Linked DNA regions of Paraglaciecola sp. L3A3. Each later gene encodes a partner of the first gene's protein in a complex. Links are inferred from orthologs where the notes say so. Each region holds a gene or a part of one and is shown on either strand. Other genes may lie near its edges.

Evidence for each region. The genes of interacting proteins can lie anywhere in the genome.
Region 2: the proteins of nlpI (region 1) and prc are in contact, whole or in part, in a solved structure (PDB 5WQL), measured with the Escherichia coli proteins. The link is inferred for Paraglaciecola sp. L3A3 from one-to-one orthologs.

What each region holds. Positions count from the first base shown.
Region 1 is NZ_CP047023.1:4,439,243-4,442,951, forward strand. What follows is about bases 714-3,709. They hold nlpI (lipoprotein NlpI), read right to left. Parts: upstream 2,668-3,709; coding sequence 1,759-2,667; downstream 714-1,758. Other genes in these bases: GQR87_RS18385 (hypothetical protein), read right to left, coding at 714-1,756; cdd (cytidine deaminase), read left to right, coding at 2,906-3,322; GQR87_RS18400 (AmpG family muropeptide MFS transporter), read right to left, coding at 3,336-3,709. Also shown: quinolinate synthase NadA, read right to left, coding at 1-488; more of GQR87_RS18385, read right to left, coding at 707-713. UniProt on the Escherichia coli protein: May be involved in cell division. May play a role in bacterial septation or regulation of cell wall degradation during cell division. Negatively controls the production of extracellular DNA (eDNA).
Region 2 is NZ_CP047023.1:2,467,274-2,471,580, reverse strand. Bases 590-3,566 are described here. They hold prc (carboxy terminal-processing peptidase), read right to left. Parts: upstream 3,117-3,566; coding sequence 1,062-3,116; downstream 590-1,061. Other genes in these bases: proQ (RNA chaperone ProQ), read right to left, coding at 3,121-3,566; GQR87_RS10365 (sodium-dependent transporter), read right to left, coding at 590-993. Also shown: more of GQR87_RS10365, read right to left, coding at 1-589; more of proQ, read right to left, coding at 3,567-3,759; GQR87_RS10350 (hypothetical protein), read right to left, coding at 3,780-4,067; GQR87_RS10345 (GAF domain-containing protein), read right to left, coding at 4,068-4,307. UniProt on the Escherichia coli protein: Involved in the cleavage of a C-terminal peptide of 11 residues from the precursor form of penicillin-binding protein 3 (PBP3). May be involved in protection of the bacterium from thermal and osmotic stresses.

The DNA.
Region 1 (3,709 bases):
ACTATCTCAAGCGCTATACTTGATGTTACTACCCAATCAGCTCTAGCTTTAACTGCTGCAGATGTATTAGCGTAAACCACAACAGTATGATCGGGATGAGCATCACAAAAAGCAGAAAACTGTTCGATGGGACAACCTAGATCAAGTGAACAGGTTGCTTCTAATGTTGGCATCAGTACTTTCTTTTCTGGACTAAGAATTTTTGCGGTTTCGCCCATAAAACGAACACCGGCCACAATTAATGTGTCGGCATCACAATCTCTACCAAATCGTGCCATTTCTAGAGAATCAGAAATACAACCACCTGTCGCTTCAGCTAACGCTTGAATTTCAGGGTCGGTATAATAATGTGCGACTAAAACAGCATTGTTTTGTTTGAGTAAAGATTTGATTTCTTCAACGTAGCGTTTTTGTTCAATCTCGCTTAAAACAGCGGGTTTGGCCGGAAACGGGTAATCTATGGTCTCGACTTGAAATTGCTCTAACATAATCTGAATAGTTTACTAACTGAGGGATAAAAATGGTCCGAGTATTATACCTGAATGTCACAGAAATGACATAATAGCATTTTAACTAACATCAACTCAGATTAAGTGCTCTAGCATGAGCTTAATTTTGACGAAGATTCAGACACTTACAAATAGATAAGAGTCATTTTCTGTTCGTAATCTAAGAGCCAGCTTATCCAGAATGCTGGTTAACTCGCTTAGTTTTTTAAATAACCTTGATATTTAGTCCGCCAAAACTGGCTTTCTCGTAGATTATTTTTTCCTTCATAAAACTGCGCAAAATTAACATGAGCTGACGGAGAATAAGTTTGAGTTGACAAACGTTTTTGCCAAACAGCTAAATAATGTTCTGGAATATAAGCCACATCATGATATTCCATAAAGGTTAACTTTTTTTCTACCTTATAAGCTTGGTTCGGGTGGTTATCACAGGTTCTCGCTTTAGTGAGAGATAAATCTGAGTCTAGTCCTATTGATTGCCAATAATCAGTGTCTATAACTTGTGTTCCCGCTTTACGAAACACTAAATTAGGCGTGTCGTCGCCAGCACAAATCTGCGCAGCTAACTGCCCTGTTAACGGGTATTCGTCAACAAAACCGGCGAAGTGTGCCAATTCATGCACAAACACGTCGTAACTATCTTGCCGATCTAAAAACATAATTCCGTTATGGACATTTGCTTTACCTTTATCTGCAAATACCACTAAGTGGGTAAAGTTTTGTGCTTTTAAACTTTTTGCCAGTTGTGGTAAATCACAAGCCAAACGACCATCTTCTGTCTGATTCTGCTGGCAATTGATTTTAGCGGGATCAAACCAAATAGTTGGTTCAATACAAATTGGTAAAGTTGCCAATCGTTCGTCATTAGCAAAACGAGACATAAATACTGTAGCTTGAGCTAAGGAATACACGTCGCCAGTAACAAATAATATTTTTTGCGAACAATTTTCTGCAAAAGTAGTTTGACTAGGTAATTGTGGGGTTACTTGGTGTTGTAGATATCGCTCAAAATAAGCACGATAAAAAGATACTTCGGGTTTAGATTTATCAATATGATCTAAGATCACTAAGGATTCTTTATATTTGCCTTTATGCCAAAAAACTAAAGCGTCGTCTAAGGTTAAACTAATGGCTTCTGGTGCAATTTCAGGACTAGAATTGAGTTCATCAAGGGCATGATATAAAACAAGATAAAGGGGAGATAAAGCAATTAATAGAGCAGCTCCCCATCTCAATAACTGCCACATAATTATTGAGTTTGTGACACTGCTGATTCTTCTTCGTTTGTTTGGTCTCTGAGTAAATTAAGCTCTAAACGTGCATACCTGTGTTCTACATATTCAAACACGTTAGTACTAAGCGCCAATTTAAAATAATTTGATGCGATACCACGATTACCTTTTTCGGTGTGGTATTTACCCAAATAGAAATAAGCTTCGCATAAACGGTCGGTTAATTGTTGTTGACTAGTAACGCCACCAATTAAGGCACTTAGCAACTCATTCTCACCTACTTTCCCTAGGTATAAATCCACCAATTTAGTGGCCCAGTTGTCTTCATCTAAGTTTTTGCGTAATCCAGCTAAGGTCTTTATTGCACTAGTTTGGTCAATCCTACTCTCTGCTAAATAACGCCATAAAGCACGGTAGGGATCTGCAGCATTTTTATTATAAAATTCACCAAGATCTCGTACAGCCAAATCCGGACGACCACCGTAATAAAGAGCAATACCACGATTTAAAAATGCAAATTCCATATTAGGATCAATATCTAATGTAGCATCAAAGGCTTCATAAGCCTGAATAAAATCCATTTGTTGGGTATAATGCACACCCATAGAATTATAAGCTTCAGCCAAATCTGGTTTAAGTTGAATAGCTTGATTAAAATCGTATTGAGCTAAACCAGACAACCCCACACTGTCATATAAAGTGCCGCGCTGATGTAATAATTGTGCTCTTTGTTCATCTTCTAGTTCTGCTTGTCCCAAAATATGACTGTAACGAGCTATGGCCAATTGTGATCTTGGATTCATAGGTGCAGGCTCGGCAAGTAATAAATTACCCATCTGTGCTCTTGATTGAGAGTCATCATAATGGCTGGCACAGCCCATTAACAATGTGCTAATAAATATAAAAAAGACGATAGATTTCTGCATAATAAAGAAGGATATTTACCCGAAAAAAGAATGTTTATTAAGATTGAATTAAGCATGAACATTAACTCAATAATTAATAAAAACACACATAAAAATTATGTCGTAGAGTCGCTTATTTACACTAAAAAGTAAAGTTGCCATATTATCCCCGTAAGAATAATTGAATTTAACTTGTATCAATTAGTAAAAATAACGCAAACTAGTCGGCCTTTAAAATAACACAAGGCCTATAATTGACATGTTCCAGTCATTGCCTGAGGTGACTACACCTCTTATTGAACAAGCATTGCAAGCTCAAAAAAATGCTTATGCACCCTACTCAAAATTCCATGTTGGCTCGGCTATAATCGATGAAGCAGGACAAATTCACAGCGGTTGTAATGTCGAAAATGCAGCTTATCCATTAGGCCAGTGTGCTGAAGCAGGTGCCATATCCGCTATGGTTTTGTCTGGCAATAAACTGATCAAACATATTGTGATTATTGGCCCAACTACAGATTTTTGTCCACCTTGTGGCGGTTGCCGTCAAAAAATAGCTGAGTTTGCTGATGGGCAAACCCAAATACATATGGTCAAAAAATCAGGGGAAATAAAAACAGTAGCTTTTAAAGAACTACTGCCCTTTTCATTTGGCTTTGAAAAAACCGATGATTGAACTATGAACACTCTTAGGTTTGTGACTGTTTACTATCATTCCAAGGTGCTATTTTAAATAACATCAACATGCCAGGTAAGGCGCATACAAAACAAATCACAAAGAATTGGGTATAACCTACCGACTCAATAATATAACCCGTTGCCGCACTAACAAAAGTGCGAGGTATAACAGCAATACTGGTTAATAATGCAAATTGGGTAGCGGTAAAATGTTTATTGGTAGATTTAGCCATAAATGCAATCAAAGCAACTGAACCTAAACCAACACCTAAATATTCTAAACCACTGGCAAGAGCTAAAACGAAGTGGTTATAACCCACCATAGACAGTAATACATAACCTAAAATGGAGACGATTTGAAAGCCTCCAAAAACCCATAAACTAC
Region 2 (4,307 bases), 2.0 Mb from region 1 along the record:
TTCAAGCATAGAAATAGATGAAGTTAATGCAGCAATCATCATCAAAGCAAAAAAAACAAAAGCAACATAAACACCTATTTGCCCCATACTTGCAAATAATGATGGCAATACCGCAAAAATAAGGTTTGGCCCTTCAATTAAAGCCCCCTCATCTGTAAAAATTTCGATACCGTTATGTAAAGCGACATACATAGCAGGAATAATCAACATTCCAGCTAACACAGCAACACCTATGTCGACCAAAGCGACAGAAGCTCCCAAGCTTGGTAAATTTTCTTTTTTACTGACATAAGAGCCGTACACCAACATAGTCCCTACCCCTAAGGACATAGAGAAAAAGGCTTGGCCCATAGCGTTAATTAATAATTCAGGATCTAGCAATAAACTAAAATCAGGTAATAAGTAAACATTCCAACCTTTGGCAGCGCCATCTAGGCTAGAAACATAGATAATTAAAATTGCGATGAGAATAAACAAAGCCGGCATTAATCTAACAGACCATTTTTCTATACCTTTTGTCACTCCACCTGTGACAATAAATGCCGTTAAACAAAGGAATATTCCACTAAAAATGATGTCTCTAGGTAAAGATGAAGTAACTAGCCAATCTGACCAAGTTTGTTGGCTAGATAAGTCAGTTATCGTCTGAATAAAGTGTGCCAACATCCAGCCTGCCACTAATGCATAAAAAGATAAAATTAGCGAAACGGTAACAAAACCCCACACCCCTACAGCTTTACCAAACACATTACCTGAAATTTTGCCCAAGGCATCAACCATATTTGCACGTGTGGCTCGGCCGATAATCAACTCAGCCATAAGTACAGGATAAGCCAACATAAAAGCGAGAACCATATAAGCAAAGACAAATGCAGCCCCGCCATTACTTGCTACTTGTGTTGGGAACCCCCAAATATTACCTAAACCAACAGCGGATCCAGCTGCAGCCAGGACAAAACCGATACGAGAGGAAAACTCACCACGTGTATTCATATGTGGACCCTAGGTATTATTATTGGCGTAAAAGTAGAAAAAGGGCTATCTAAAATAGCCCTAATAATTTATTGATGATTCTTACTGTTGATTGCGTATTTTCCTGCTGCTAACACATCATAAGTAATGTTTGCAGCTTCATCTAAGAAAGGATCTAACTCTTCAAGTTCTTTTTCAATTTCGTCAGGAATATCATCTAATTTTTCTAGTTTAGGTAAACCTAGCTTGACTAACCTTTGATTAACCCGAATTAGATTACGCTGCTCATTTTCAGTTTTTTCTTTTAATCGCTCGGACTCTACTAGAGAAATAGTTTTGTCTTCTTTTTTACTTTTATAGCGAACGATATCTTCATAGATATAATTAAATTCAGTTTTAACACGCTCATCATGCAATGCTGTTAACTTACTAATGATATCGCCACTTTCACCAAAGGTTGTATAGTTTTCACGTCTAATACTATCCCAAGGTAAGGCGTTTTCTTCCTGACTTTCGCCCCAATCTTTATGATCGATAACGGATGGGAATAAAATATCAGGTATTACCCCTTTATGTTGAGTGCTACCGCCATTGATTCGATAAAATTTAGCGATCGTAAATTGCACACTGCCTAATGGATTTTCGTACAAATCATAAATTCGACCTAAAGGTCTGTGTTGTTGGACAGTGCCTTTACCAAAGGTTTGTTCGCCTAAAATCAAACCACGATTATAATCTTGCATAGCTGCCGCAAATATTTCAGAGGCAGAAGCACTATAACGGTCCACTAAGACAGTTAAAGGCCCATCATAATAAACTTTACCGTCTATATCTTTTTCTACACGAATTCGCCCTGCTCCATCGCGAATTTGTACCACAGGACCTCGGTCGATAAATAAACCAGATAATAAAGTGGCTTCAGTTAACGAACCTCCTCCATTACCTCTTAAATCGACTATCAAACCTTGTACATTTTGCTCTTTCAGGCTGGTAATTTCTTCTATTACATCTTTATGTAAATTATTGTAAAAAGAAGGAATAGTAATAACGCCTAATTTACGATCTTTATTCACCCCATCTTTAGGAATGTAAACTTCAGATTTTGCTTTTCTATCTTCTAGTTTAATTTTATCGCGGGTTAAAGTCACAATCTCAGGCACTGTAGATTCAGATGTACCTTTTACCACTTGTAATTTAACTATACTGCCCTTGGGACCTTTAATAAGTTCTACAACTTCATCCAAACGCCAGCCAATAACATCTACAAATTCTTCATCATCTTGAGCGACACCAACAATTTTGTCTTCTGGTTTAATTTTACCTGAAGTTTCAGCTGGCCCACCAGGCACTACACTTCGAATTACAGTAAAATCATCTTCACTTAATAAAACGGCACCTATACCTTCAAAAGAAAGGTTCATCTCCATTTTAAAACGTTCAGCGTTTCTAGGAGATAAATAACTGGTATGTGCTTCAATACTGCGAGCAAACGAATGCATCACCGTCTGGAATACATCTTCACTGGTTGATTGAGTTAAACGTTTAATACCACGTTTATATCGTTTAGTTAATAATTCTTGAGTTTTAGTCCAATCCTTACCGGCTAATTTTAAATTTAGTGCGTCATACTTAACTCTTTGTCGCCAAAGCTCATCTAATTCAGCTTGGTTTTTTGCCCAAGGAGCATCTTCTCGGTCGTAAATAAACTTGTCATTTTTAACTTCAAAATTAAATTCTTTATCAAGTAGAGTTAAGGCATATTCGTAACGCTGTTCTCGTCTTTGCAAGCTAAGTTGATAAATTTCATAAGCAATGGCTAAATTGCCGCGCTCAATTGCATCATCAAATTTATCTTTGTATTTTGAAAAACTAGCAATATCTTCCGCGGTAAAAACATTTCGATTGAAATCTAAAGACCGTAGAAAGCGATGAAAAATTTTATCTGACAAGGCATCATTAAGCTCAATTTGCTTGTAATGGGACCGCAGAAACTGTGACGAAATCCTTTTTGCCGCAGCAACATGTTGTGACTCTTGCTTCAGTACAGGCAATTCATCACTGCTGTTACTATTTTCTATAGCGATCGAACCAGTACTTGCTAAAAGTATGGCTGAAAGCACTGATGTGCGAATTGAGCTAATCATATATTTACCTCTTTGAACGAGCTAACCTTAAGTTTTCTAATTTAACTTTGACAATCATTCCACTATCTAGTTGCACTTGTACGTCATCTTTCGATACATCCGTGATAGTGGCTGGCATAGGTGTTTTACCTATTTTTACGGTTACCGCTGTGCCAGGTTTAACATCTTCGTCAGTAAGTTTTTCAGCTGGGGGCAGTTTTACTTTAGGCTGTTCTTTTTTAGCTGGGACTGGTTTTTTGTTTGTTTTAAATTTAGGTATATCTTTGGGCTTAGCCTTTTTATTAGCGTCAGCTTGTTCTTTGCGTTTTGCCGCTACTTTAGCCTTACTTTCATCAAGTTGCTTTTTCGCATGCTCAACATGTTCTTCTTCAATAACTGCTACACCTTTACCATCTAGGTCCACACGTTCAGCACCAGTTTTGATACTATGTAAATAGCGCCAACTGTTAGTGTAATGACGCAATGACGAACGTAATAAGGTTTTACTTACCCGCTCCTCACCTTCTAGGCGCTCAGCTAAATCTTGAAAAATACCAATTTTTAGAGGTTTCGCATCACCTTTATTGCTAAAGCAAGCAGGAAAGCTTTCTACTAAAAAATTGATGACTTCTTTACTGTTTGAAAATTTTTGTGGAGTGTCCATTTATTCTTCTAGTTACATTGTTAACGAGGTTCTTGGTGCTCATCATCCCAAGTTGCTAGAAGTTGGTCAACCCAGTCGTACAAATCATCTTCATCTATATCGAGTAAATGGCTATCTTCTCGCCAATTTTCCCAAATATATTGGATCATGTGCTCTAAATTAGTGGGTTTTATATCTTCATCAGCTTTATCATAAAGCATGTGCAGTATAATATTTAACCGATCACAAGCTTCTTCTGCCCTATTATCCCAAAAATCCATATCTTCTACTGTGGCTAATGCAACATGAATATCAATTAAACTTTTCATTCAACAATTTTCCTTACTAGATATACTTTGTACAAAAATATTCACAATATTTATTAATCCAATTTTATCTTCATGGTCAAATCGAGCAATAATTGGGCTATCCAGATCTAATACTCCGATTATTTTGCCGTCTTTCTCAATAGGTATTACTATTTCAGAATTTGATTGTGCATCACAAGCAATGTGCCCTGCGAATTGATGTACATCATTAATCAATTGAATTGAATTTTCAGAAACAGC